Regions from separate parts of the Streptomyces sp. NPDC039462 genome, predicted to be linked through region 2. Evidence: riboswitches for the same ligand, from Rfam matches in the RefSeq annotation. Region 2 holds a riboswitch; each other region holds the start of a gene.
What was found. A riboswitch is a leader RNA that binds a small molecule or an ion and turns the genes downstream of it on or off. The one in region 2 is predicted to bind cyclic di-AMP.

Region 1 (6,919 bases), on a different contig from region 2:
GCGCCGCCGGACGCGGGCCGGACACCGGCTCCCGCGCCCGCGGACGGCCGGGCGCACGGGCAGGGCCCGGCCACCGCCCGGGTACGGCTGCCCCAAGTGGGCCGCCCCGCCGTCCTGGAGGTACGCAGCCACAGCGCCGGGCACCTGACTCTCACCCTGCTGCTCCGCGGCGACCAGCGACAGACCCACACCCTCGGCGACGGCCTCGCACCGGTGCACGCCCACGTGCCGCTGCGCCGCTCGGGCAACCGTGAAGTGGCCCGCTTCCAGGTCCAGTTCCGAGGCGCGGCCGGGATTCTGTGGGAGGCGTGGGCCGAACCGGTCGAGGCCCTGCCCGAGTTCACCGGGCACCTCCACGGACGCGGCACGGACCTCATCCGCTACACGGGCGCGGCCGGCCCGGCCCTGCTGCGCCACCGCGGCCGCGGCACCGTACGCCTGCTGGCCCTGGGCGAAGACCTCGCCGAGCCCACCGAAACGGCCCGCGGCAAGGGCGACACCGACCTGCCGCTGCGCCTGCCGGGCCCCGGCATCTACCAGGTGCAGGCCCGCGGCAGCTGGACCCTGACCACCGGCCCCCGGACCCCGCACGACGAGACCGCCCAGGCCTGAGAAGGACCCCGCACGCAAAGACCGCGCAGGACCCAGAAGGCCCCCCGCACACGTCAGCCGCCGCCCCCCGGGTGGGGGCGGCGGCCAGGGGTGCGAACGCGGCGCGGCGTGCCTAGGACACGACCAGGGCGGAGCCGCCTTCGGGGGAGAGCGCGGCGAGCCGGCTGCGGGCGGCCTTGAGGGCGGCGCCTATCTCGCGGGTGCCGGTCGACACGCACAGTGTGTAGGCGACGTCCTCCATCCGCTGACGGGCTTCCTTGGTGCCCTTCTCGGCGTGCACAGCACGCAGCGTCTCGTACTGCTCGACCAGGTTCTTCAGCACCACGGGGTGTGCCATCAGCATCAGAGGCCTCCTCATCGCCACTACTCGCCGGGGGGTGTGCACCGCCCCTTGTGCCCCCGATTCAGATCGGCATTCCCCCACAAATCAGCATTGTCGCCCCGGTCGGCGACACCCTCCAGTCGAGCCACCGAGGGCCCGGCGGGGCCAGCGTCCCGCCCCCGCCGGGCCCTCGGTCCCGCACGCCGTCAGAGGGCGGGGGTGAACCGCTCCCAGGCCCGGTGCGCGCCCAGCAGCCCGGTGACCGCCTCCAGCACCGCCTCGGGGCCCGCGCCGTTGACCACGCCCGCGGCGTCCGCGGGCAGCCCCGCCGCCTCCAGCGCGGCCGCGCCGCGCCCCCAGGCCCCGATGGCCTTGCCGTGCCGGAACGCCTCCATGAGCATCAGCAGCAGCCGCGGCTCGACCCCGGTCAGCAGGGCCGCGCCGTCGTCCGCCTTGGCATCCCGGGCCCCGTAGGCGTCGGGCGCGGGGGCCGGCGCGCCGGCCAGCAGGAGGGCGTCGAACTCGATGGACCGGGCGGTGGCGAAGGTGCGCTGCACGGCGACCGGGTCGCCGTCGGGGTCCAGGGTGCCGCCGGCCGGGGCGATGACCAGCGGCACCATGCCCGCGTCCAGGACCGCCCGGCGCACCGTGCGCACCCCCTCCAGGTCACCGACACCGTCGGTGACGATGCCGACGATCCGGCCGTCCACCGGCCACTGCCGGCCCAGCTGGGACAGTGCCGGGCTCGGTTCGACCGCGGCCGGCGCCACCGACGGCTCCGGCGCCGGCAGCCCCAGGCCCGCGGCGACCTGCGCGCACAGCTGCGAGTCGATGTTGGCCAGCACCTGCAGGCCGCGCTTCTTGATCCCCTCGTTCCAGCACTTGCCGAGCTCGAAGGTGTAGGCGGCCGCGATGTGCTCGCGCTCGGTGGGCGTCATGCTGAGCCAGAACTGCCGGGGCTGGCTGAAGTGGTCGTCGAAGGTGGCCGCCGCGTCACGCACCTTGCGCGAGGCCGGCACCTCGGCCGGCACCTCGATGTAGGCCCCGGTGTCCGCGCCCGCCAGGAACGGGCAGCCGCCGTCCACCGAGTTGGGCCGGTAGGGCGCCGCACCCCGGTGCACGGCCGTCTGGTGCATGCCGTCGCGCAGCATGTCGTTGACGGGCGCATGGGTGCGGTTGATCGGCAGCTGGGCGAAGTTGGGCCCGCCCAGGCGGCTGATCTGGGTGTCGAGATAGGAGAAGAGCCGCCCCTGCAGCAGCGGGTCGTCGGTGACGTCGATGCCCGGGACGAGATGGCCCGGGTGGAAGGCGACCTGCTCGGTCTCGGCGAAGTAGTTCGAGGGGTTGGCGTTCAGCGTCATCAGCCCGATCGGCTGCACCGGCGCCAGCTCCTCGGGCACGATCTTCGTCGGATCCAGCAGGTCGATGCCCTCGAACATCTGGTCCTCGGTGTCGGGGAAGGTCTGCACCCCCAGCTCCCACTCCGGAAAGGCCCCCGCCTCGATGGCGTCGGCCAGGTCACGGCGGTGGAAGTCGGGGTCCACCCCGCCGGTGATCTGCGCCTCCTCCCACACCTGGGAGTGCACACCCAGCCGGGGCTTCCAGTGGAACTTCACCAAGGTGGTGGCGCCCTCGGCGTTGACCAGCCGGAAGGTGTGGACGCCGAAACCCTCCATCATCCGGTACGAGCGCGGGATGCCGCGGTCCGACATGTTCCACAGCGTGTGGTGGGTGGCCTCGGTGTGCAGGGTCACGAAGTCCCAGAACGTGTCGTGCGCGCTCTGCGCCTGCGGGATCTCCCGGTCCGGATGCGGCTTGCCGGCATGGATGATGTCGGGAAACTTGATCGCGTCCTGGATGAAGAACACCGGGATGTTGTTGCCGACCAGGTCGAAGACACCCTCGTCGGTGTAGAACTTCGTCGCGAAGCCACGGGTGTCGCGCACGGTGTCGGCGGAGCCGCGCGAACCGAGCACGGTGGAGAAGCGCACATACACCGGCGTCTCCACCCCCTCGGCGAGGAACCCCGCCTTGGTGATCCCCGCGGCACTGCCGTACGCCCGGAAGACACCGTGCGCGGCCGCCCCGCGGGCGTGCACCACCCGCTCGGGAATGCGCTCGTGGTCGAAGTGAGTGATCTTCTCCCGCAGATGGTGGTCCTGCAGCAGCACCGGACCGCGCGGACCCGCCTTCAGCGAATGGTCGGTCTCATACAGGCGCGCCCCCTGCGCGGTGGTCAGGTAGGCCCCCTCCTGGGCGACCTTCTCCTGCGGCACCCCGGTGGGCTGTCCCGTCGGACTGTAGGTCTGCGGACCGCGCTGGTCGGCCTTGGGCGGCAATGGCTCGCGCGGCTCGGTGGGCTCCTCCACCGGCACCGCCTCCGGGCCCGGGGCACCGGGAATCTCGTTACCGGACCGCATGGCGTTCTGGACCTTCTGCACAGCCTTCTCCGCGGCGGCCGACACCGGGTTCTTCTTCTCGCTCACTGGATTCCGATCGTTCGAGACGGGACCGCGCCACGCACAGCGGCGCGTGACACGCGGCAGGGGCGCTATCGCGAGACGACGGGTACCCCACGACTTCTTGTGGGACACATGTACTGCGCCGTCCGGGCCCCTCGCCCGACCCGCCCGGCCGGACCCCGCCACCGGAACTGCCGCACGGCAGCAGGCATGACGGCAGGCCGGCCCGGCCGGCCAGCCGTCATGCCTGCTGTCCCCCGCCTGCCCTCACCCGACCACCGGCGACGCCGCCGGAACGCGACCGGCACCGGCCTGCCGCAGCGAGACCATGAGCAAGGTCATGAGCAAGGCCATGAGTGAGGTCATGCACCGGCCGCCGCGGGCTGCTCCTCACCCTGCACCGCGCCGCCCTGCTTCTTGCCGTCCTGCTCCTCGCCCTGCTTCCCGGCCGGTGCCGAGGCCGCCTGCGCGGGCACCGGCGCCGCAGCGGCGGTGTAGAACACGGACGAGCCCTGCTTGCTGCGCTGGGCCTGGCTCTTGGCCACCAGCCCTTCGAGCGTGGTGCGCACCACGGTCGTCTTCACGCTGCGCTGCGGGTGGGCCTGGCCCAGGGCCGTGGCGATCTCCGCCGCCGAGCGCGGCTCGCTCTGCTCGGCGAGATGCCCGCGGATCAGCTCGACCAGCGTCGGCTGCGCCGGCTTGGCGGGCTTGGCGGCCTCGGCCTTGCCTGCCTCGGTCTTGCCTGCCTCCTTGCCGGAGCTCTTCGCGGCCCCCTTCCCGGCGCTCTTCGCAGCGCCCTTCCCGGCGCCCTTGCCCGCGGCCGCCTTCTGCGGAGCGCTCGTGGTCACCCGCGCCCGCTTGCCCGCCGCGGCGGAGCCGGGCGACTTCTTCTTCGTACGGGGGGCGGGCACCGCGGCCCGCTCCTGCGGGGCCGCCGGCTCCGGGGCGGCCGGCTCCTCGCCGAGCGCCTGCTGGATGCTGACCAGCACCGCGTGGTCACGCTGATGGGCCGCCAACTGCTCCTGCAAGGAGGCGATTTCCGCGCTGAGGCGCTGCTGCTCCTTGGCGTTGCGTTCGAGGTCGGCACGGACTTGAGCGGTGTACTGCGATGTCAGTTCGGTGGCGGAAACGTTCTCGGACATGGGGCGCACAACCTTTCCCGGACCTGGGGCCGGAGTTGAAGAGCCTGCTGCACATGTGTGCTTCCCGGGACCGGGGTTGGGGCCCGGGCCTGCGGGGTGACAGCAATATTCAGTACACAGATGCCCTGACACGGCGATAGTACGGACAACCGGAGCGGCCCATTCTCCTTGAGCATGCTGTGAACCGACCCGTGTTTGCACAGATCCGATGACATGGGCGGCGGCCTGACCACGCGAAGAGCCCCGGAACGCCATGCGTTCCGGGGCTCAGTCACCGACCGGGGAGGGGTGGGGGTGCGGTCTAGTAGGGGCCGTTGACGTTGTCGATCGAGCCGTACCGGGCGGCCGCGTAGTTGCAGGCGGCGGTGATGTTGGCGACCGGGTCGTAGCTGTCCGTCGAGGTGCCGGGCACGTGGTAGGCGGAGAACGTGGGGCCGATGACCTGCAGGAGGCCCTTGGAGGGGGTTCCCGCGACGGCGTTGGAGTCCCAGTTGTTGATGGCCATCGGGTTGCCGGAGGACTCCCGCATGATGTTGCGGTGGATGCCCTCGTAGGTGCCGGGGATGCCGTGCTGGGCCATGATGTCGAGCGACTGCCGGATCCAGCCGTCGAGGTTGTTGGCGTAGGACTTCTTCACCGCGGCGGGCTCGGCGGCGTTGGCGCGCTCGGAGCGGTCCGCCCGCTCGGGGGCGGCCGGGGCCTTGGTGCCCAGGGTGAGCTTGAGGCCGGGGTGGATCAGCTTCGGGTCGTCGCCGAGGACGCCGCGGTTGTCCTGGTACAGCTTCTGCCAGCCGCCGCTCACGGAGTGCTCCCGGGCGATCCCGGCCAGGGAGTCACCCGCGACGACGACATAGGTCTTCGGGGCCGCGGCGGGCTTGGCGGCCGCGGCGGCCGGCGCGGCGGCGGCCGTGGTGGCGCCGAGCACCGGAAGAACGAGCACGGCGCCGCCCGTGCCCGCGGCGGCGATGCCCCGGGTGAGCGGGCTGGACTTGGGGCGGCGGTGCTTACCCTTTGCGGGCATGACGAATTCCTCTCCGTCGCCTGCGGGGTGAGCTGTCGGGTTCGGACGGGAGATGTCCGGTCGCAGCGAATGCGACTTCACCCCGAGCCGTCCCGTCACCGGGATCGGCGGCTTACCTGGGTCCCCCGCTCCTGCCGTGCGTAAGTGAGTGGGTGTGGGTGGGAGAGTTTCCGGACAGCGGCAGGATTCGGCGTTCCATCCGGATTGACGGTGACGTTAGGCGAGAAAGCCGGTGCGGAACAAGGCCGGAATTCGAATGAGGGGAATGCACGGGGCCCTTCCCGGGCCCTCGCGACCCCGCCCTCTCTTTGATCGAAAACTCAACTCTCTTTGCGCAGAACGAAACCGCACACAGCGGCCCGCGCCGCCACGGGCCGCCGGGCGTGACCCATTTCACTGGACGGGAGACGGGTGGCATGCGGCACGGCCGGGCAGCAGAGGGCGGCATTTCGCTCAAGTCATCCACAGAGCGGTCAAATCCTTACCTAGGCTACTAAAGCCTCAAGGTTGCCCGATTCGGTGGAATACGGACAGGAGCAAAGGTGGCCATTCGCGGCAGAACGGTCATACCTCCGGCCGGGGTCGACCTGTCGGCCTGCCCGGTCCGTCCCGGGGTCCGCTCGTGGGGGAGCGGCAATCGCTGCCGTCGTGAGACAACAGCGAACACCACGTCAATAACGCTTCTGGCAAGGGCTTGTGGGGACCGGACGCCCGCAACTCGTCCCCGGCGGGCAGGCGGAACGGCATGCCCGGTAAAGAAAGTGACGCCTGCCCAGAAAAGAAGAACAGTCACCGCAACGGCGCCCACCCGACCGGCCTGAGGGATTTCCCTTTCCATTCCGACGAAAACTGACAGGGGAACGAAAAGCGGCCCGGGGGCGGATGTGAAAGGGAAATGTTCTGCGGCTGTGTACTGCACGGCCGGGCAAGGCACTTGCCGGCCTGTCCGCGTACAAGATGCCGCCCAACCGGCGTCGGCCGCCGCCCGCGGATGCCTGCGGTGCCCGCACCGTGGTGCGAGGGACCTCCCAAGTGGCGTAGGGTGAAGGAACACGACGCGGGGTGGAGCAGCTCGGTAGCTCGCTGGGCTCATAACCCAGAGGTCGCAGGTTCAAATCCTGTCCCCGCTACTGCAACAGCAGGGTCCGGATCCCATGTGGGTCCGGGCCCTGCTGTGTGTTACCGGCGGCCGCGAAGCATCCGGCCGAACCGGGCATGAGGCGGCCTCTCGTCCGAAGCGACAGCTGAACTGCCGGTCGGAGCACCGCACATGACCGGCATGGCGGTGACGGGTTGGCTGACGATGGGCCGGAAGAGAACCTGGCCGTGCCTGCTCGCCTGCGCAGACCTGGAACTGAAT
Region 2 (6,919 bases):
GCCGCCGGCGTCCCCGTGACGATCGCCAAGGCCGGCGGCAACCCGGTCAACGCCGGCTCGATGCTCGCCGTGCTCGGCCTGGGCGCCCAGGGCGGCGAGGAGATCGTGCTCGCCTCCGACGCCGAGGGTGCCGACGCCGCACTCGACCGCCTGGCGAAGCTGGTCTCGGAGGGGCTCGAGGAGCTTCCGGAGACGGTCTAGGACACGTTTCCAGCATTACGTGGATGGGGTCACCCGGAATTCCCGGGTGACCCCATCGACGTATGCGGGCGTACGCATCGACGGATGCATCGCCTCGACAGATGCAGCGACGTATGCGGGATTATCCGCTCGGAGAAATAGCTTTCTTCTCGTATACGGAATATACGGAGCCTCCGTTAATTCCGGAGGCCCACCGTGTTTACGGCATGTTGCGAATCCCTCACATGGCCGGCCCGGCGTGCGGGGCGCAATCGGTGGGCGGCCGCGGCCCGTTCGGCGTGCGCGGCGGTGAGTGCCCTGGCCCGCTCGGGGTCCCGGCGGGCGACCGCGTCGAGGATCGCGGCGTGCTCCGACCAGGACTCACCGGGCGCCGCCGGGGCCTGCACGACGTACATCCAGGCGACCTTGTGCCGGAGCTGGGTGAGCAGCGCGCTGAGGCCGGGGCTTCCGGAGGCCTGGGCGAGCGTCTCGTGGAACCAGCCGCCCAGCGAGCGCAGCTCCTCCCCCAGGCCGCTCCTGGAGCGCTCCTGGCCCAGCCTGACGAGCCCGCGCAACACCTTCAGGTGCGCGTCCGTGCGGCGCTGCGCTGCGCGCGCCGCGGCGAGCGGTTCGAGCAGCGTCCTGACCTCCAGGAGGTCGGCCGCCTCCTGTTCGGTGGGCTCGGCGACGCAGGCGCCCGCGTGCCTGCGGGTGACGACGAAGCCCTCGGCCTCCAGCGTGCGCAGGGCCTCGCGCACGGGCACCCGGGAGACGCCGTAGCGGCGCGCGAGGAGTTCCTCGGTGAGCCGGCCGCCCCTTTCGTGGACGCCGGCGACAATATCGTCCCGAATGGCCGTGCATACAGAGTGCGCGGGCACGCGCATGATCGGACCTCCGCCTTAATCCCCGCGAAACGCGGTCGACCGACACTCATTCAGTGACTCTATTGCAAAGCGCGGGAATTTCCGACGGCGGGCCGGAAATCATGGATATCTTTTGGCCAACGCGAAAGCCCCGGCTCTGGGCGAGCCGGGGCTTTCGGAGCTGTGCGGGGTCGGCGTCTGCCGTCCGTCGTCCGTCAGACGTTGACGCCGTGCGAGCGGAGGTACGCGACCGGGTCGATGTCCGAGCCGTACTCCGCGCCGGTGCGGGCCTCGAAGTGGAGGTGCGGGCCGCTGGAGTTGCCGGTGGAACCGGAGAGGCCGATCTGCTGGCCCGGGGTGACCGTCTGGCCCACGGTGACGCCGAGGGACGACATGTGGCCGTACTGGGTGTACGTGCCGTCGTTCATCTTGATGACCACGTTGTTGCCGTAGGCGCCGCCCCAGCCGGCCTCGACGACGGTGCCGGAGCCGACCGCGTGGACCGGGGTGCCGGACGCCGCGTGGAAGTCCACGCCGGTGTGGCTGCCGGAGGACCACATGGCGCCGCCGGTCTGGTAGCCCGTGGAGACGTACGAGCCGCTGATCGGGGAGACGTAGGTGTTCAGGCGCTTGCGCTCGGCCTCGCGGGCGGCGCGCTCCTTGGCCTCGCGCTCCTTCTTGGCCTTCGCCTTGGCCTCGGCCTCGGCCTTGCGCTTCTCCTCGGCGGCCTTCTTCTTGGCGGCCTCTTCGGCCTTCTTGGCTGCGGCGGCGTCGTCGGCGGCCTGCTGCTGCGCCGCGGCCTGCGCGTCGATGCTCGCGGCGAGCGAGTCACCGACGGATATCGCCTGGGTGAGGCCGGTGTGCTCCATGGCGGCTTCGTCGGGGGCGGCGAGCGCCGGGGCGGCGAGGCCGCCGATGACACCGGTGGTGGTGAGCGCCGCGACACCGGCGACGTTCGCGGTGGTACGCGTGAGGCGGCTCGGACGACGGTGCTTCCCGGTGGCACGGGTGAACGCCATGTGGCGGGTGATCCTTTCCTTCCTTCTCGCCTACCGGGTTAGCTGACGGGTTCGGAGCAGGAAGGTCTCCTACGGGTCCCTCGCCTCGCGGCAAGGTGCCCGATTCACCCCAGGGGACATGTGGGTCCCCGGCTCCCCTGGCTCGCGCCGTACGGGGACTCGGCGATGACTGTCCGGTGCCGCGGATGCGGCGTACTGCGCGACGAACAGCCGGGTCGACGCTAAACGCGCCGTCTTCAATCGACAAACAGAAGTCGCCTTTTGTAGCGCACGCCACACGGCAGACAGGCAACCACTGTATGAATTCGGACATATGGGGACCCCAGTGCCTGAAGCGGTCACCGGGGTCCCGATATGTCCTGACTGTGACTCAGCCGTCACTCAGCCCGTGACGACACTCACTTCGCCGATGCCGAGCGCCCTGACGGGCTCCTCGATCTGCGCGGCGTCCCCGACCAGGATCGTCACCAGGCGGTCCGCCGGGAAGGCGTTCACGACGGCGGCGGTGGCCTCCACGGTGCCGGTGGCGGCCAGCTGGCGGTACAGCTGCGCCTGGAAGTCGTCCGGGAGGTTCTGCTCGACCTGGTCGGCGAGGGTGGCCGCCACGGAGGCCGCCATCTCGTACTTCAGCGGGGCGACGCCCACGAGGTTCTGCACGGCCACGTCGCGCTCGGCGTCCGTGAGGCCCTCAGCGGCGAGGACGCGCAGGACCTGCCACAGGTCCTCCAGCGCCGGTCCCGTGTTCGGGGTGTCCACGGAGCCGCTGATGGCGAGCATCGCGGCGCCCGAGCCGTCCGGCGCCGAACGAAGGACCTGGCTGAACGCCCGTACGCCGTAGGTGTATCCCTTCTCCTCGCGCAGGACGCGGTCGAGACGCGAGGTGAGGGTGCCGCCCAGGCAGTACGTGCCGAGGACCTGGGCCGGCCAGACGCGGTCGTGCCGGTCGGCCCCGATGCGGCCGATCAGCAGCTGCGTCTGGACCGCTCCGGGGCGGTCCACGATGACGACGCGGCCGCGGTCGTCGGCGGTCACCGGCGGCACCGGGCGCGGCTCGCCCGGGGAGCCCGTCCAGGCGCCGACCGTGTCCGCGAGGACGGCGTCCAGGTCGGTCCCGGTCAGGTCGCCGACCACGACGAGGGTGGCCGTGGCGGGGCGGACGTGTTTCTCGTAGAAGGCGCGCACCGCCGCCGAGTCGATGGCCGCGACCGTCTCCTCGGTGCCCTGGCGGGGGCGGGACATGCGCGAGGTCGCGGGGAAGAGCTCCTTGGAGAGCTCCTTGGCGGCGCGGCGGGCCGGGTTGGCGGCCTCGTGCGGGATCTCGTCCAGGCGGTTGCGGACGAGCCGCTCGATCTCGCTGTCCGCGAAGGCGGGGGCCCGCAGGGCGTCGGCGAGCAGGCCGAGCGCCTTCGGGAGCCGGGAGACCGGGACCTCCAGGGAGACCCGCACGCCCGGGTGGTCGGCGTGTGCGTCGAGCGTCGCGCCGCAGCGGTCGAGCTCGGCGGCGAACTCCTCGGCGGAGTGCTTGTCGGTGCCTTCGTTGAAGGCCCTCGCCATGATCGTGGCGACGCCGTCGAGGCCCTCGGGCTCGGCGTCCAGGGGCGCTGCGAGGTTGATCTCGACGGCGACGACCTGCTGACCGGGGCGGTCGCAACGCAGCACGGTGAGGCCGTTGGGCAGCGTGCTGCGGTCGGGCGCCGGGAAGGCCCAGGGCCTGGCCTGTCCGGCCTCGGGCTGGGGGTGGAACTGCATCGTCGCGGCCTCGGTCACTTCGCCGCCTCCTCTTCTTCCTCGGCGGCCTCTGCGCCCTCGTCGGCGGCGGTCACGGGTTCGTACACGAGCACGGCGCGGTTGTCCGGGCGCAGGCGGGCCTTGGCGACCTCCTGGACCTCTTCCGCCGTGACGTCGAGGACGCGCTGGACGGCGGTGAGGGCGAGCTGCGGGTCGCCGAACAGGACGGCGTACCGGCAGAGTTCGTCGGCGCGGCCCGCGACCGTGCCGAGCCGGTCGAGCCACTCGCGCTCCAACTGCGCCTGGGCGCGCTCCATCTCCTCCGGAGTGGGGCCTTCCGCGGCGAAGCGGGCCAGCTCCTCGTCGACGGCGGCCTCGATCACGGGGACCTCGACGTCGCCGGACGTCTTCACGTCCAGCCAGCCGAGCGAGGGCGCCCCGGCGAGGCGCAGCAGGCCGAAGCCCGCGGCGACCGCGGTGCGGTCCCGGCGCACGAGGCGGTTGTAGAGCCGGGAGGACTCGCCGCTGCCGAGGACGGTGAGGGCGATGTCGGCCGCGTCGCACGCGCGCGTGCCGTCCTCCGGGAGGCGGTAGGCGGCCATCAGGGCGCGGGCCGGGACGTCCTCCTCGACGACCTCGCGCAGCTCCTCGCCGATGCGCTCGGGCAGGGACCCGTCACGCGGCGGCTGCTTGCCGTCGTGACCGGGGATCGACCCGAAGTACTTCTCGATCCAGGCGAGCGTCTGCTCCGGGTCGATGTCGCCGACGACCGAGAGGACGGCGTTGTTGGGCGCGTAGTACGTGCGGAAGAACGCGCGCGCGTCCTCCAGGGTGGCCGCGTCAAGGTCGGCCATGGAGCCGATCGGCGTGTGGTGGTACGGGTGGCCCTCGGGGTACGAGAGGGCGGTCAGCTTTTCGAAGGCGGTGCCGTACGGGACGTTGTCGTAGCGCTGGCGGCGCTCGTTCTTGACGACGTCGCGCTGGTTCTCCATGGACTCCTCGTCGAGGGCGGAGAGCAGCGAGCCCATCCGGTCGGCCTCGAGCCAGAGGGCGAGCTCCAACTGGTGGGCGGGCATCGTCTCGAAATAGTTGGTGCGCTCGAAGCTCGTCGTGCCGTTGAGCGAGCCGCCCGCGCCCTGGACCAGCTCGAAATGGCCGTTTCCGTGCACCTGCTTCGAGCCCTGGAACATGAGGTGCTCGAAGAGGTGCGCGAGGCCGGTTCGCCCCTTGACCTCGTGGCGTGAGCCGACGTCGTACCAGAGGCAGACCGCGGCGACGGGGGTCAGGTGGTCCTCGGAGAGCACCACGCGCAGGCCGTTGGCCAGCCGGTGCTCGGTCGCTGTCAGGCCGCCGGAGCCGGCCTCGGCTGTGGCCGTGTGACCCATGGGCATGTACGTCCCTTCGATCGCTAAAACATTGCTGGTTCTGCCAGTCCTGCCACTGTATGCAAGCGTGCGGACACCTGACGAAGTTCCCGGTCCGCCCTCGGCGTAGTCGCGTGTGACACCGCCGGTGCACGGGTCGTGGTCGGCGTTGTCAGTGGGACAGTCCACAATGGTCGGCGTCAGAACCCGCACTTGCTTGGTGAAGGAGCCGCAGCAGCGATGGCCCGCCGCAGCACGAAGACCCCGCCGCCCGACGACGCGTACGAGGAGAAGATCCTCGACATCGACGTAGTCGACGAGATGCAGGGCTCCTTCCTCGAGTACGCGTATTCGGTCATCTACTCCCGCGCCCTGCCGGACGCCCGCGACGGCATGAAGCCGGTCCACCGCAGAATCGTCTATCAGATGAACGAGATGGGCCTTCGCCCCGACCGCGGCTATGTGAAGTGCGCCCGCGTCGTCGGCGAGGTCATGGGTAAGTTGCACCCGCACGGAGACGCGTCGATCTACGACGCGCTGGTGCGCATGGCCCAGCCCTTCTCGATGCGCCTCCCCCTGGTGGACGGCCACGGCAACTTCGGCTCCCTCGGCAACGACGACCCGCCGGCCGCCATGCGGTACACCGAGTGCAAGATGGCCGACGCCACCTCCCTGATGACGGAGTCGATCGACGAGAACACCGTCGACTTCGAGCCGAACTACGACGGCCAGGAGATGGAGCCGTCCGCCCTCCCCGCGGCGTATCCGAACCTCCTGGTCAACGGCGCGTCGGGCATCGCCGTCGGCATGGCGACGAACATGCCGCCGCACAACCTCGGCGAGGTCATCGCCGCCGCCCGCCACCTGATCAAGCACCCGGGCGCCGACCTCGAGACCCTGATGAAGTACGTGCCGGGCCCCGACCTGCCCACGGGCGGCCGGATCGTCGGGCTCAACGGCATCAAGGACGCGTACGAATCGGGCCGCGGCTCCTTCAAGATCCGCGCGACGGTCTCCGTGGAGAACGTGACGGCGCGCCGCAAGGGCCTCGTCGTCACCGAACTGCCCTTCACGGTCGGCCCCGAGAAGGTCATCTCCAAGATCAAGGACCTGGTCGGCTCGAAGAAGCTCCAGGGCATCGCGGACGTCAAGGACCTCACCGACCGCTCGCACGGCCTGCGCCTGGTCATCGAGATCAAGAACGGCTTCGTCCCCGAGGCCGTCCTTGAGCAGCTCTACAAACTGACGCCGATGGAGGAGTCCTTCGGCATCAACAACGTCGCGCTGGTGGACGGTCAGCCCCTCACCCTCGGCCTCAAGGAGCTCCTTGAGGTCTATCTCGACCACCGGTTCGACGTGGTGCGCCGCCGCAGCGAGTTCCGCCGCGGCAAGAAGCGCGACCGCCTGCACCTGGTGGAGGGCCTCTTGGTCGCCCTCCTGGACATCGACGAGGTCATCCGCCTCATCCGCTCCAGTGACAACTCCGCGCAGGCCAAGGAGCGCCTGATCGAGCGCTTCTCGCTCAGCGACATCCAGACGCAGTACATCCTGGACACGCCGCTGCGCCGGCTGACCAAGTACGACCGCATCGAGCTGGAGTCCGAGCGCGACAAGCTCAACGGCGAGATCGACGAGCTGACCGGCATCCTCGAATCGGACGCGGAGCTGCGCAAGCTGGTCTCCTCCGAACTGGCCGCCGTCGCCAAGAAGTTCGGCACCGACCGGCGCACCGTGCTCCTGGAGTCGGCCGGCTCCCCGGCCGCCA
Region 3 (6,919 bases), on a different contig from region 2:
TCCGCCTCGCGGTAGAGCGCGTCGACCTTGGACTTCACCTCGGCGGGGCCGAGCCGGGGGTCCGCGTGCCCCGTGCCGTCCAGGGCGGTCGCCGACGCGGCTCCGGCGAGGGCGAGGGTTGCGGCGGTGCGGGCCGTGCTGCCGCTGAGCGAGCGCTGTCTGGGCTTGCGGTGCGCTGCCACGAAGTGGGGCTCCTTACGTGTCCGGCGGCGGCCCGCACAGGGGGACGGGCCGCCGCCGGTTTTCTCGGCGGTGGCGACCGACAGCCGTCCCGGGTTCGGACGGCGGTTGGGGAGCCGGTCACCTGGTGCAGGACGCTAAACCCGACCGTCACGGGTTGGTGAGGGAGTGCGCGCAACTGGCGGAAGTGGGCGGACAGTGACCGACAACGACCGTGCCGTTCGCGGGACGGCGGCTGCTTGGTGCGCGGCCGTGACCGATGGCTCGTTTCCGGCTTGCCCGGCCGGAGTGTGGTGCTATGGGGGCGCCTGCCACGCCCGGCCCGAGGCCCGGCTAGGCTCCGGCCTCATGGACCTACTCATCCATCTCTTCGTCGGCCTGCACATCATCGGCATCGCCTCGCTCCTGGGCGGCTTCCTGACCCAGATGAAGCAGATGGGCCAGGGCACCGCGCGCTTCAGCCCCGGCATGCTGCACGGCGCGTTGATCATGCTCGTCACCGGTGTGGTCCTGGTGGGCCTCAACCAGGCGGACGACAACACGGTCAACAACGTCAAGATCGGCATCAAGCTGGCCCTGCTGATCGTGATCCTCGCGCTGGTCTATGTGAAGCGGGACGAGGAGAAGGTCGACAAGGGCATGTTCGGTGCGGTCGGCCTGCTGACCACGGCGAACATCTTCATCGCGGTGCTGTGGACCTGAGTTTTCACGCCTCACGCGCGCGTGGCCCGCATCCGGGGAGGATGCGGGCCACGCGCGCGTAGTGGGGTGCGTCGGTCTCAAGAGCGTGCTTCGTCCTTATGCGGGGCGCACCACGCTGTGGATCGGCATGTAGTAGATCGACTCGACGCGGACGTTCGCGCCCGGCTTCGGGGCGTGGACCATCTTGCCGTTGCCGATGTAGATCCCCACGTGACTGATGTCGTCGTAGAAGAACACCAGGTCACCCGGCTTGGCGTCGGCGGTCTTCACGGTCGTGCCGACCTTCACCTGGTCCCAGGTGGTGCGCGGCAGGGAGATTCCCGCGGCCTTCCAGGCGTCCTGCGTGAGTCCGGAGCAGTCGTAGGAGTCGGGGCCGGTGGCGCCCCAGACGTACGGCTTGCCGATCTGGGCCTCCGCGAAGTCGATGACCTTCGCGGCCTTGGTGGCGTAGCTGCCGTCGGTGCTTCCGGAGCCGGTGCCTGTGCCACCGGTGCCGGTGCCAGAGTCCGAACCCGAACCCGAGCCCGCGTCGGAACCGGAACCGGAACCGGATCCGGAACCAGAGCCCTGGTCGGCCCCCCGCTCCTTCTCCCGCTGCGCCGCCTCCTCGGCCTTCCGCTCGCGCTCCGCCTCCGCGGCCTGCTCGCGGGCCAGCTTCTCGGCCTTGCGCTTGGCCTCCTGCTTCTTCTTCCGCTCGATCTCCGCGAGCCGCGCCTTCTCCTCGGCGGTCAGCTTCGAGAGGAGCTCCCGCGCGTCACCCAGCTTCTTCTGGACGGTCCGCTTGCTCGTCCTGAGGTCGTCCCGCGACTCGCTCAGCGTCTTGAGGCTCTTCGCGGCCTTCGTGCGCTGCTCGGTCGCCGACGCCTGCTGCGCCTGGTAGTCGTCGACCGCCTTCTTCTGGCGCGTGGTCAGCCGGTCCGCCAGGTGGTTCTGGTCGAAGTAGCCCTGCGGGTCGTCGGCGAGCATCATCGTGGCCGTCTCCGAGACGGCGCCGGTGCGGTACTGGGCGGCGGCGAAGGAGCCCAGCTCCTTGCGCGCGTCGTTCAGCTCGTCCGTGCGTTCGGCCACGTCGTCGAGCAGACGGTCGACCTTCTTGCGCTGCTTGTCGGTGCGCTCCTTGGCCGAGTTGTACTTCTGGGTGGCCACGCCGGCCTGCTGGTAGAGCTCGTCGACCTTCTTCTGGATCTCTTCGAGGCTGGGCTTCGCCGGCGCGGAGGGCGCCGCCTGCGCGCTCTGTGCCAGGAGGGCGACGGAGGTGAGGGCCGCCGTCGTGATGCCGAGGGCGGGGGCCGTGCGTAGGCCGGCTGAACGGGTCCGCGGCTTGCGGTGCGACGCCAAGGGAGGCGACTCCTTCCGTAGACCGCCTACCGGGTTAGCTGTCGGGTTCGGGCGGGTGGTTCGGAAGGCTGCCCTACAGTCCCGTACTTCGTACGGGACCGATTCACCCCAAGGTTCTGGTGGGTCCCCGGCTCCGAACACGTCGGACTCGGCGGAGGCCACCCGTTCCCGGCGGGGTTCGCCGGTGGGGGGCGAGTGGCCCGCCGGGCACGCTAGCCAACCCGTGAGGCCCCTGTGAAGGTTGATGTTCGATATGCCCGATACATTTTCGTGACTTTACGAGACCCTTGACGCGGACACGACTGAGACGGCGCGAGGCGTAGCGGAGTGTGATCATCTGTGGGCGCGGAGTAGGTGGGCGGGGGTGTGTCCGGAACCGCAGCGGGTTGTCAGTGGGGCCGCCTAGACTCGGGAAGCGATGAGCAGCCTCTTTGATGACAGCTTCCTGGCGGACCTGCAGCCCTCCCGGGCCGCGGACGAAGCGCCCCCGCCGCCGCCCGAGGACAGCGCTCCGGAGCCCATTCCGGACGATTTGTTCGACGGGAAGTTCGACGCGCCCATGACCCGGGAGTCGCACTACCGCGACGGCGCCCCGCGCCCGGTCATCGACCCGGCGTCGCTCCTCGACGGGCTGAACGAGAACCAGCGCGCGGCCGTCGTGCACGCCGGCTCCCCCCTGCTCATCGTGGCCGGCGCCGGTTCCGGCAAGACCCGTGTGCTGACCCACCGCATCGCGTACCTCCTCGCCGAGCGCGGCGTGCACCCGGGCCAGATCCTCGCGATCACCTTCACGAACAAGGCCGCGGGCGAGATGAAGGAGCGCGTCGAGCAGCTCGTCGGCCCCCGGGCGAACGCGATGTGGGTCTCCACCTTCCACAGCGCCTGCGTCCGCATCCTGCGCCGTGAGTACAAGAAGCTGGGCTTCACCTCCTCCTTCTCGATCTACGACGCCGCGGACTCCAAGCGCCTCATGGCCCTGGTCTGCCGCGACCTGGATCTCGACCCGAAGAAGTTCCCGCCGAAGTCCTTCAGCGCCAAGATCTCGAACCTGAAGAACGAGCTGATCGACGAGGAGGACTTCGCCGGACAGGCCGCCGACGGCTTCGAGAAGACCCTCGCCCAGGCCTACGCGATGTACCAGTCACGCCTCCGCGAGGCGAACGCGCTGGACTTCGACGACCTGATCATGACGACGGTCCACCTGCTGCGCGCCTTCCCGGACGTCGCCGAGCACTACAGGCGCCGCTTCCGGCACGTCATGGTCGACGAGTACCAGGACACCAACCACGCGCAGTACGCCCTGGTGCGCGAGCTCGTCGGCCCCTCCGGAGGCGAGGAGGACGACCCGGCCGAGCTGTGCGTCGTGGGTGACGCGGACCAGTCCATCTACGCCTTCCGCGGCGCCACCATCCGCAACATCCTCCAGTTCGAGGAGGACTACACCGACGCGACGACGATCCTCCTGGAGCAGAACTACCGCTCCACGCAGACGATCCTCACCGCCGCGAACGCGGTCATCGAGCGGAACGAGAGCCGCCGCCCCAAGAACCTCTGGACCAACCAGGGCGCGGGCGCCCGCATCACGGGATACGTCGCCGACACCGAGCACGACGAGGCCCAGTTCGTCGCCGACGAGATCGACCGCCTCACCGACGCGGGCGAGGCCAAGGCCGGCGACGTCGCGATCTTCTACCGGACGAACGCCCAGTCCCGTGTCTTCGAAGAGATCTTCATCCGTGTCGGCCTGCCCTACAAGGTCGTCGGCGGCGTCCGCTTCTACGAGCGCAAGGAGGTCCGCGATGTGCTGGCCTACCTGCGCGTCCTCGCCAACCCCGAGGACGCGGTCCCGCTGCGCCGCATTCTGAACGTACCGAAGAGGGGCATCGGCGACCGTGCCGAAGCCATGATCGACGCGCTCTCGCAGCGCGAGAAGATCTCCTTCCCGCAGGCCCTGCGCCGCGTCGACGAGGCGTACGGAATGGCGGCCCGCTCCACCAACGCCGTCAAGCGTTTCAACACGCTCATGGAGGAGCTGCGGACCATCGTCGAGTCCGGCGCGGGCCCTGCCGTCGTCCTGGAAGCCGTCCTCGAACGGACCGGTTACCTCGCCGAGTTGCAGGCCTCGACCGACCCGCAGGACGAGACGCGCATCGAGAACCTCCAGGAGCTCGCGGCCGTGGCGCTGGAGTTCGAGCAGGACAACAGCGCGGCTGCCGAGGGCGAGGAGGGGGCCGCCCCCGCCGGCACGCTCTCCGACTTCCTGGAGCGCGTCGCCCTGGTCGCCGACTCCGACCAGATCCCCGACGAGGAGGACGACGGCTCCGGAGTCATCACGCTCATGACCCTGCACACCGCCAAGGGCCTCGAATTCCCCGTGGTGTTCCTGACCGGCATGGAGGACGGCGTCTTCCCGCACATGCGCGCCCTCGGGCAGGTCAAGGAGCTGGAGGAGGAGCGCCGGCTCGCGTACGTGGGCATCACACGCGCGCGTGAGCGGCTCTATCTGACGCGGTCCTCGATGCGCAGCGCCTGGGGTCAGCCGTCGTACAACCCTCCGTCGCGTTTCCTCGAGGAGATCCCGGACACGCACCTGGACTGGAAGCGGACCGGCTCGGTGGGTGCGCCCGTGTCGTCCGGGCCCGCCGCGGGGATCGCCGCGTCGCTGTCCTCCTCGCGCTCGCGTTCCGGCGGGGCGCAGGGCTTCGCCACGCGCCGCGCGTCGGAGAAGCCGGTGGTGTCGCTCGCCGTCGGCGACCGGGTCACGCACGACCAGTTCGGCCTCGGGACCGTGGTCGGGGTGAAGGGGACGGGTGCGAACGCCGAGGCGACGGTGGACTTCGGAGAGCCGAAGCCAAAGCGTCTGCTGCTGAGGTACGCGCCGGTGGAGAAGCTCTGACGCCTGGCGGATCTGGGACGCCCGGGGCGGCGGCCGGAGAGTGACCCCCGGGGGTTACGTCGGGTCGAGGCCGTGGCTGCGCAGCCACGGCAGCGGGTCGATCGCCGAGCCGCCGCCGGGCCGCACCTCGAAGTGCAGGTGCGGTCCTGTGGAGTTGCCGGAGTTCCCGGAGAAGGCGATGGGCTCGCCCGCCTTCACGGGACCGCTGGAGATCTTGTGCGTGGAGAGGTGGCAGTACCACGTCTCCGTGCCGTCCTTGGCGGTGACGATCGCCATGTTGCCGTAGGCGCTGTTCCACTTCGTCGACACGGTGCCGTCGGTCGCGGCGAGGACCTCCGTGCCGTACGACACCGGGAAGTCGATGCCGGAGTGCGCGGACATCCAGTTGACGCCCGCCTGGCCGTAGTAGGCGCTCAGCCCGTGCTGCTTGACCGGCAGGGCGAACTTGGGGCGCAGCCGCTCCTTGCGCGCCGCCTCGGCTGCCGCCTTCTTCTGGGCGGCCACCTTCTCGGCCTTGAGGTCGATGCGTTCCTGCGTGCGGCTCGCGCGGTCCGCGAAGTCGCCGGCGTCGGCGGAGAGGTTCGCCAGCTGGGTGTCCAGCTTGTTGTTGGCGGCGGAGGGCTGCACGGGCGCGGCGTCCGGAGCCGATGCCGCCGTTTCCTTCTTCTCGTCGTCCGCGCCGAAGTTGCCCACGGAGGCGGCGGCCACACCGGCGACGCCCATCACGCAGGCCGAGGGCACCGCGACGGTGAACAGGGCGGAGCGCTTGGCGGGGGTCCGTCGGCGGGTCCTGGAGCGGCCGTCGCCGCCGCTCTTTCCGCGGGTGGCGCGGGACGTGCGGGGAGCGGTGCTCCGGGAGTCCGCGGCGGCCGGTTCGGGATCGGTGGTCCCGTACGCGGCGTCGGTGTCGGCGTCGAGCTCGTACTGGTCGGGGTCGGGCTGCTCTGCCTCGTGCGGCGGGGCAGCGTCGTGCGGGTCGTACGCGCTCGTGTCGAAGGTCTGCGTGTCCCACTCGCCGGGCTGCGGCGTCTGGTCCCAGGCGGTGGTGTCCCACTGGCCCGTGGAGTCGGGGCCCGGTTGCGAGGGGATGTCGGCGAGCTGCTGGTAGCCACCGGTCGACCACATGGAGGCGGTGTCGTAGCTGCCGGTGTCGTACGTGTCGGCGTAGTACTGCGCGGCGTACGGGTCCTGGGCGAGCGTCGTCCGCTGCGGCGGGGCCGTGGTGGCCGTGGTGGTCGTCCACTGGCCCGTGTCGTGGCCGGTGCCGGCGCCGGGCATGTCACCGAAGAGCGGATCGGTGGCGAAAGTACCGGTGTCGAAGCTTCCGGTGTCGAAACCGGTGGTGGCGAAGCTGCCGGTGGAGTAGGTGTCGTAGCCGTACCCGCCGTGCTGGGCGCTCTGTTGGTCGTACGTCGTGTAGTGCGGTTGGTCGGCGCCGGGTGCCGAGGACGGGGGAGTCGAGCTCCCCGACGGGTGACGGTCGTTCACCAACTTCTCTTTCGCCTCGGCAGCAGGGGCAGAGCAGTGCGGCGACTGTACCCGGCGGTATACGGGCGCGACAATCTTCGGCAGGTTTCACGGTTTCAGGAAACGGGCATTCGGCCGTCTTTCGGGGGACTGTGGGCACAGCCTTGGCTCTGCGTTCGAGGTTCGTTCGATAGAGGCAGGGGTGTGCGGGGGTGTGGGGGCGGGATGTGACGGGTGAGGCGGGGCCGGGTCAGGCGACCGTCAGTCCGCCCGGCGCGCTCTTGGCGTCGGCTCCTGGATTCGCCAGGTCGAGAGCCTGGCGTATGCCGTTCGCGA
Region 4 (6,919 bases), on a different contig from region 2:
CGCTCTGCGCGGACGACGTCCAAGGGGAGTGGTTCGTCGTTCAGCTGGTCCGTTCCGGAAGACCTGCCGGCGCTCACCGAGGTGAGCTGGCGGGTGCGGGCCTTCGACGGTACGGCGTGGGGGGCGTGGAGCGCCGAAGGAGGCCCGGGCGGCTGCGAGTTCGTGTACGACGACGAGATGCCCGCGAAGCCTTCGGTGGCGTCGCCGCAGTATCCGGACGACGACGCGTGGCACGACGGGGTCGGCGTGCGCGGCACGTTCACGGTCGACTCGGACTCCGACGACACGGTGGCCTATGTCTACAGCTTCACGGGGGAGACGCCGAAGACCGTCGCGCCCGTACGGCCGGGTGGACCGGCCGAGTTCAGCTGGCTGCCGGAGCGGGAGGGTCCGATGACGGTCAGCGTCCAGGCGCAGGACCGTGCGGGGAACAGGAGCGATCCGACGAGGTACCAGGTCCTCGTGAAGAAGGGCAGCGCACCGGCCGCCCACTGGAAGCTCGCCGACCCGGCGGGGTCCTCCGAAGGCGCCGCCGAATCGGGCGGCAGGTCCGCGAAGGCGGGCTCCGGCGTCGCCTTCGGCGCCGAAGGGCCGACGCGTACGGGGGTGGGGTCGGCGGTGCGGCTGGACGGTTCGGCCGACGCGTATCTGTCGCCGGGCGCCCCCGCCGTGGACACCGGCGGGGCCTTCGCGGTGAGCGCCTGGGTGCGGCCCGACGAGGTGGGCCGGGGCATGGCCGCGGTGAGCCAGGACGGTGACGGGGCTGCGGCCTACCGGCTGGGGACCGACGGCGACGGGTCGTGGTCCTTCGCGCTGGGCGGGCCGGAGGGCGCTGCCGTACGGGCGAAGGGCGGCACTCCGGAGAGCGGGGAGTGGGCGCAGCTGACAGGTGTGTACGACCCGGCGGTGAAGACGGCCCGGTTGTACGTGAACGGCCGCCTCGTCGACAAGGCGGAGAACGCTCCGGCGCCGCGGGGAAGCGGTGGCGCGCAGATCGGCCGGGCCCTGGGCGAGTCCGGGCAGGGCGGGAACTGGGCCGGCCGGATCGCCGACGTACGCGCGTGGAACCGGGTCGTCGTCCCGGCGGAAGCGGCGGACCTCGCGGAGCGCGCGGCCGTGCGTGCGGGGCGCTGGCAGCTCGAGGAGGCGTCCGGGGGAGCGAGCCCCGAGGAGGGCGGCGGACAGCCGTTGAAGCTGGGCGGTGACGCGAAGATCCGCCGCGACGACCAGTCCTGTGACCCGGCCATGGACCCCGAGTGCGGTCCGGGGGACCCGGCGATGGTGGGCGAGGGGGAACTGCTCCTGGACGGCGACGGCGACTTCGCCGCGACCGGCGCCCCGGTCGTGGACACCGGCGACAGTTTCTCGCTCGCCGCACATGTGCGGATCGACCCGGCCGCCGAGGACCGGACGATGACGGTCCTGTCCCTGCCGGGCGAGCACAACGACCTCGCCACGCTGCGGTACACGCCGCAGCGGCAGATATGGGAGCTGACCCTGGCTCACGAGGACCGGGCGGGAGCGGAGACGACGACGCTCAAGGCGGACAACAGCTGGGCCTCGCCGGGTGACCCGCACCACCTGGCGGTGGTGTACGACGACGGGGCCGACGAGGTGCTGCTGTACGTCGACGGCACACCGATGGCCCGTGCGCCGTTCCACCACGCGTGGCGGGCCGAGGCCGGGCCGCAGGTCGGCCGGGCCACGACGGCGGACGGCCGGGGCGAGTACCTGCACGGGGCCGTGGACGACGTGCACGCCTACGCGGGAGTGCTCAGCGAGCAGGATGTGGTGAGGCTGGGCGTGTCGATCTGACACGCGGCGGGAGGCTGCCGCGGAGGCTTCCACAGCTCCGCGGAACCTCCCGTTCCGCAACAGCACTGGTCCTCGACGGCGATACCCGATCGGATGACGGGCCCCCTCCCGCTATGCTCGGGGGTGCACCGACGAGGACCGTTAGCTCAATTGGCAGAGCAGTGGACTTTTAATCCATTGGTTGTGGGTTCGAGTCCCACACGGTCTACAGAGAAAGCCCAGTTCGGAGTCGTCTCCGAGCTGGGCTTTCGGTGTGTTGTGGGGGGTCAGGGGCGGCGGAGTGCCGCGATTTCGAATTCGACCGTCACCTTCGGGCTGACGAAGAGTACGTCTGCGGCGTTCGCGGTCGCGCCCCAGTCCTTGCGGTTGATCAGGACGCTGCCCTTGAAGCCGACGCGCAGGTCGCCCTGTGCGTCGTTCTCGCCGCCGGTCGTCTCGACGGTCAGGGTGAGCGGCCTGGTCGTGCCGCGCAGGGTCAGGTTGCCGGTCACCTTGAAGGTGGTTCCGTCTACCTGCTCCACCTCGGTGGACGCGAAGGTGATGACGGGGTGGTTCTCCGCGTCCAGGAACTTGGCGCGCACCGGGTCGTCGCGGAACTTGTTGTGGCTCTGCAGGCTCTTCGATCGGATCGTGAGCCGGATGGCGGACTTCGAGGGGTCGTCGCCGTCGAGCTGGGCACTGCCCTCGAACTCCTCGAAGTGCCCACGGACCTGGGGTCCGACCGAGTGCCGGGCGACGAAGCCGATGCGGGTGCGGGCGGTGTCGAGGACGTACTCGCCGCTCAGCTCGCTGAGTTTGGTGATGGTTGACATTGCTTGGTCACTCCCGGTGGGAAAGAGGCAGTAAGCGTTCGGTGCAACCGGTCACTGGAGAAGGCGTCGTGGAGCGTGGATCGACCGTGGAGGCTCGAACATACCGCCGGGGTCGGCACCCCTCCGGGCTGCTCGAGCGCAGGCCCACCCTGAGTCAAGTGGTTCGACGCACCCCTCCGGATGGCGTACTGTTGGGTTTACCGACGCGGGGTGGAGCAGCTCGGTAGCTCGCTGGGCTCATAACCCAGAGGTCGCAGGTTCAAATCCTGTCCCCGCTACTGAAGGCCTGAGGCCGGGAAGCATCAGCTTCCCGGCCTCAGGTGTTTTCCGGGCCCGTAACCCGCTCGGCCCACACCAGGTCGCACCCTCCTCCCGCTGCGGGAACCCTGGGTGGAGCGCGGTGATGGGCGCGGAGTCGGCGGGAGACAAGCGGTGGGGCAGCGAGGAGTACCCGACGGCAGAGGGGTCAGGGGGGACAGAGGGGCCAGGGAGGCCAGGGGGGCCACCGGTACCGAGCGCGCCTTCGTGCGGGTCCTGCCTCTCCTGCTGCTCATCGTCGGTGTCGCCTACGACGTGTCGACCCCGCCGGAGTTCACCGCCGCCCCGCTCTTCACGGCGGCCCCGCTGATCGCCGCTCCCTTCTACTCGCTGCTCAGCACTGTCCTGACCGGCGCGGCGGCCACGGGCGCCGTCCTCTTCCTGCACTACTTCCTGCACTACGGCAACCGCGTCAGCAGCCATGTCGAGGCCGTCACCGAAGTGGTCACCGTGGCGACCGTCGCCGCCCTCGCCATCGTGATCAACCGTGTCGTGCGCCGCGGCAACGACCGGCTCGCCATCGCCCGCTCCATCTCCGAGGCCACCCAGCGCGCCGTGCTGCCCGCGCCGGACCCGCGCATCGGCGGGCTCGACATCGCGGCACGGTACGAGGCCGCGCAGGCCGACGCGTTCATCGGGGGCGATCTGTACGCCGTGCAGGACACCCCGCACGGCGTGCGGCTCATCGTCGGTGACGTACGCGGCAAGGGCATGGGCGCGGTCGCGGCGGTCGCCGTCGTCATCGGCGCCTTCCGGGAGGCCGCCGAGCAGGAGGCCACCCTGGAGGCGGTGGCACAGCGCCTGGAGCGGGCGCTGGCGCGTGAGGGCACCCGGCGCGACGGGCTCGACGCGTTCGAGGGGTTCACCACCGCCGTCCTCGCGGAGATCCGGCACGGCGAGGGTTCCGTACGCCTGATCAACCGCGGGCACCCGCCACCGTTGCTGCTGCGCGGTGACGGGCGGCTGTGCGTCATGTCGGCGAGCGAGCCCGCGCTGCCGCTCGGCATGGGGGACCTGGGGGTCTGGCCGGACCGGGCGGACGAGTCGGAGTTCCCGCCCGGCGCGACGCTGCTCTTCTACACGGACGGCCTGTCGGAGGCGCGGGACGCGGCGGGGGAGTTCTACGATCCCGCGGCGCGGCTCGGCGGGCGGATCTTCCCGGGCCGGGGCGGCCCGCACGCGCTGCTCGCCGCCCTGGCGGGGGAGGTGCGGCGGCACACCGGGGGCGCCATGACGGACGACATGGCGCTGCTCGCGGTGCGGCGGCCCGCCGCCGGCGATCCGGAGGTCACCGCCGGTGACTGAAGTACACCCCTCCGCATAACAACTGACACACTGTCAAGGAAATGTGAAGCTCCGGTGTTTGAAGGCCGGGGGTCAACTCGCCCCGGTCCGCACCCTCGTGTCCCGGTACGTACACGCGATCAGCGTTAACGATCAACCGGAACGGCTTGGAATACGGACCCCCTGTCTATTAACGTTCGATAACGCAGCGCGGTCGTCCCAGCCGTCACTAGAGGCGGCTCCGCGCGCACGCGCCTAATCCCGCAAGGGAGCCGGGGAACCACCAACTTGGGGTGAATCGGGCAGCTGTGCCTCCGTGCCAGGTGTTCGTAGGAGACCTTCCTGCTCCGAACCCGTCAGCTAACCCGGTAGGCGAGAAGGAAGGAAAGGAGCGCGCCCCAGTGGCGTCCAACCGGCCTGCCCCCCGAGCCGTGTACGTGCCGAATGACGACGACTTCGGCTCGTACGACGAGGGCCCCCTCGACACCTTCGAGGAGTGGAACCCCACCGAGGAGTCCATCCGCCCCGTCCGCGGCAGGCACCGCGTGCACAAGAAGGGCGGCGGCGGGCTTGCCCGCAGCTCCACCGTGCTCGGCGTGGGCGTCATCGCCGCCGTCGGCGCCGGCGGCATCGCCACCGCCCAGGACGGCAAGCCGCCGGTCTCCATATCCTTGCCCGACCTGCCGGGCGTGGGCGCCGTCGCCGACTCGCTGCCGGCGGCCGAGTCCCTGCCGGGCGTCGGGTCCCTGATGTCCGAGGACTCGCCGGAGACCACCACGGTCGCGGCCGCCGCTCCGCTCACCGCCGCCGGTGTCAGCACCGCCGACGCCGAGCAGGGCACCACCGACGCGGGCGAGGCGCTGCGCGCCCGCATCATGCAGCAGGCCGAGAACCAGCAGGAGCAGGCGGACACCGCCGTGCGGACCGCGGCCGAGGAGGCCGCCGTCAAGAAGGCCGCCGAAGAGGCCGCCGAACAGCAGAAGGCGGCCGAGAAGGCGGCGGACGCCAAGGCCGCGGCCAAGAAGAAGAAGGAAGAGGAGGCCCGGAAGGCGAAGGCCGAGGCCGAGCGCCGCGCCAAGCTCGCCAAGAGCTACGCCATCCCCACCTCCTCGTACACCCTCACGTCGCACTTCGGTGACGCCGGTTCCATGTGGTCCTCCGGGCACCACACGGGTCTGGACTTCGCTGCTCCCACCGGTACCCCGCTCAAGGCGGTGCACACCGGCACTGTCAAGGAGGCCGGCTGGGCGGGCGCGTACGGCTACCGCACCGTGCTCGAACTGGAGGACGGCACGGAGATCTGGTACTGCCACCAGTCCTCGCTCAACGTCAGCGCCGGCCAGAAAGTCAGCACGGGCGACGTCATCGGCCGCGTCGGCGCGACGGGCAACGTCACCGGGCCCCACCTCCACCTGGAGGTCCACACGCCCGGCGGCTCCGGGATCGACCCCCTCGGCTGGCTGCAGAGCAAGGGCCTGAACCCCTGACCCGACTCCGGGACGCAGCCCCCACCCCCTTCTGAGAGACTCCGGCGGTCCTGGCGACAACCCCCCGACGCCAGGGCTGCCGGTCCGGCCGAACGGAATTCCGTTTCCGGCGCCGGTGTTGAGGGACATATGACTTCTCTACGCCCGCTTGGCTCTTCCGACCTCGAGGTCTTCCCGCTCTCCCTCGGCGGCAACGTCTTCGGCTGGACCGCCGACCGGACGGCGTCCTTCGCCGTCCTCGACGCCTACACCGCGGCCGGCGGCAACTTCATCGACACCGCCGACGTCTACTCGGCATGGGTCGAGGGCAACCGGGGCGGCGAGTCCGAGACCCTCATCGGCGAGTGGCTGACCGAGCGCGGCAACCGCTCCGACGTCGTCATCGCCACGAAGGTCGGCGCGCACCCCGAGTACAAGGGCCTCTCCGCGACCACCGTCAAGGGCGCGGTCGACGCCTCCCTGCGCCGTCTCGGCACCGATTACATCGACCTCTACTACACCCACTACGACGACCCGTCGCTCCCCGTCGAGGAGATCATCGGCGTGCTCGACGAACTGGTGCGGGCCGGCAAGGTGCGGGCGATCGCGGCCTCCAACATCACCCCCGAGCGGCTCCAGGAGTCGCTCGACCTCTCCGACCGCGAGGGCCTCGCGCGGTACGTCGCGCTCCAGCCGCACTACAACCTCGTCTCCCGCGACACCTACGAGGGCCCGCTCCAGGAGGTCGCCTCCCGCTCCGGCCTCGCCGCCGTCCCCTACTACGCGCTCGCGTCCGGCTTCCTCACCGGCAAGTATCGCGGGGGCGCCCAGGTGGAGAGCGCGCGGAGCGGCCGGGTCGAGGAGTACGTGGGCAGCGAGCGGGGCGACCGTGTCCTCGCCGCGCTCGACGAGATCGCCGGGGCGCGGGGCGCCCAGGTCGCGACGGTGGCGCTCGCCTGGCTCGCGGCACAGCCCACCGTGGCGGCGCCGATCGCCTCCGCGCGCACGGTGGAGCAGCTGCCCGCCCTGCTCGCGGTCGGCGACCTGGAGCTGACGGAGGCGGAGGTCGCGGCGCTGACCGCGGCGTCCGCCTGACGCCCGGCGGTCAGATGTTGCGGTAGGGGTTGTGCGCCGGGTAGCCGTACGCCGGGTGGGGCTGCGGCTGCCCGTACGGGGGCGGGGTGTGGCCGTACGGCTGGTACGGCTGGTAGGGCGTGTACGGCA

Region 1: it holds a riboswitch for cyclic di-AMP, as region 2 does, so the genes downstream of both, ACZ7LU_RS37365 (transglycosylase SLT domain-containing protein) here and ACZ7LU_RS00580 (M23 family metallopeptidase) in region 2, are expected to answer to the same signal.
Region 3: it holds a riboswitch for cyclic di-AMP, as region 2 does, so the genes downstream of both, ACZ7LU_RS15535 (C40 family peptidase) here and ACZ7LU_RS00580 (M23 family metallopeptidase) in region 2, are expected to answer to the same signal.
Region 4: it holds a riboswitch for cyclic di-AMP, as region 2 does, so the genes downstream of both, ACZ7LU_RS22390 (M23 family metallopeptidase) here and ACZ7LU_RS00580 (M23 family metallopeptidase) in region 2, are expected to answer to the same signal.

What each region holds. Positions count from the first base shown of each region.
Region 1 is NZ_JBVKAO010000010.1:31,891-38,809, forward strand. Features, by position in the region: gene ACZ7LU_RS37345 (hypothetical protein) at 1-612, shown strand, start outside; gene ACZ7LU_RS37350 (DUF5133 domain-containing protein) at 725-955, opposite strand; gene ACZ7LU_RS37355 (catalase) at 1,141-3,420, opposite strand; gene ACZ7LU_RS37360 (hypothetical protein) at 3,759-4,538, opposite strand; gene ACZ7LU_RS37365 (transglycosylase SLT domain-containing protein) at 4,840-5,559, opposite strand; cyclic di-AMP (ydaO/yuaA leader) riboswitch at 5,564-5,716, opposite strand; tRNA gene ACZ7LU_RS37370 (tRNA-Met) at 6,616-6,689, shown strand.
Region 2 is NZ_JBVKAO010000001.1:151,233-158,151, reverse strand. Features, by position in the region: gene ACZ7LU_RS00590 (HPr family phosphocarrier protein) at 1-201, shown strand, start outside; gene ACZ7LU_RS00585 (GntR family transcriptional regulator) at 378-1,064, opposite strand; gene ACZ7LU_RS00580 (M23 family metallopeptidase) at 1,259-2,062, opposite strand; cyclic di-AMP (ydaO/yuaA leader) riboswitch at 2,076-2,237, opposite strand; gene ACZ7LU_RS00575 (M16 family metallopeptidase) at 2,444-3,829, opposite strand; gene ACZ7LU_RS00570 (M16 family metallopeptidase) at 3,826-5,181, opposite strand; gene ACZ7LU_RS00565 (DNA topoisomerase (ATP-hydrolyzing) subunit A) at 5,395-6,919, shown strand, end outside.
Region 3 is NZ_JBVKAO010000002.1:1,094,597-1,101,515, reverse strand. Features, by position in the region: gene ACZ7LU_RS15545 (C40 family peptidase) at 1-182, opposite strand, end outside; gene ACZ7LU_RS15540 (hypothetical protein) at 529-882, shown strand; gene ACZ7LU_RS15535 (C40 family peptidase) at 979-2,220, opposite strand; cyclic di-AMP (ydaO/yuaA leader) riboswitch at 2,229-2,384, opposite strand; gene pcrA (DNA helicase PcrA) at 2,639-5,116, shown strand; gene ACZ7LU_RS15525 (M23 family metallopeptidase) at 5,171-6,604, opposite strand; gene ACZ7LU_RS15520 (lipase family alpha/beta hydrolase) at 6,834-6,919, opposite strand, start outside.
Region 4 is NZ_JBVKAO010000004.1:20,498-27,416, reverse strand. Features, by position in the region: gene ACZ7LU_RS22415 (LamG domain-containing protein) at 1-1,815, shown strand, start outside; tRNA gene ACZ7LU_RS22410 (tRNA-Lys) at 1,951-2,023, shown strand; gene ACZ7LU_RS22405 (YceI family protein) at 2,082-2,627, opposite strand; tRNA gene ACZ7LU_RS22400 (tRNA-Met) at 2,832-2,905, shown strand; gene ACZ7LU_RS22395 (PP2C family protein-serine/threonine phosphatase) at 3,003-4,250, shown strand; cyclic di-AMP (ydaO/yuaA leader) riboswitch at 4,472-4,619, shown strand; gene ACZ7LU_RS22390 (M23 family metallopeptidase) at 4,631-5,716, shown strand; gene ACZ7LU_RS22385 (aldo/keto reductase) at 5,846-6,790, shown strand; gene ACZ7LU_RS22380 (PrsW family glutamic-type intramembrane protease) at 6,801-6,919, opposite strand, start outside.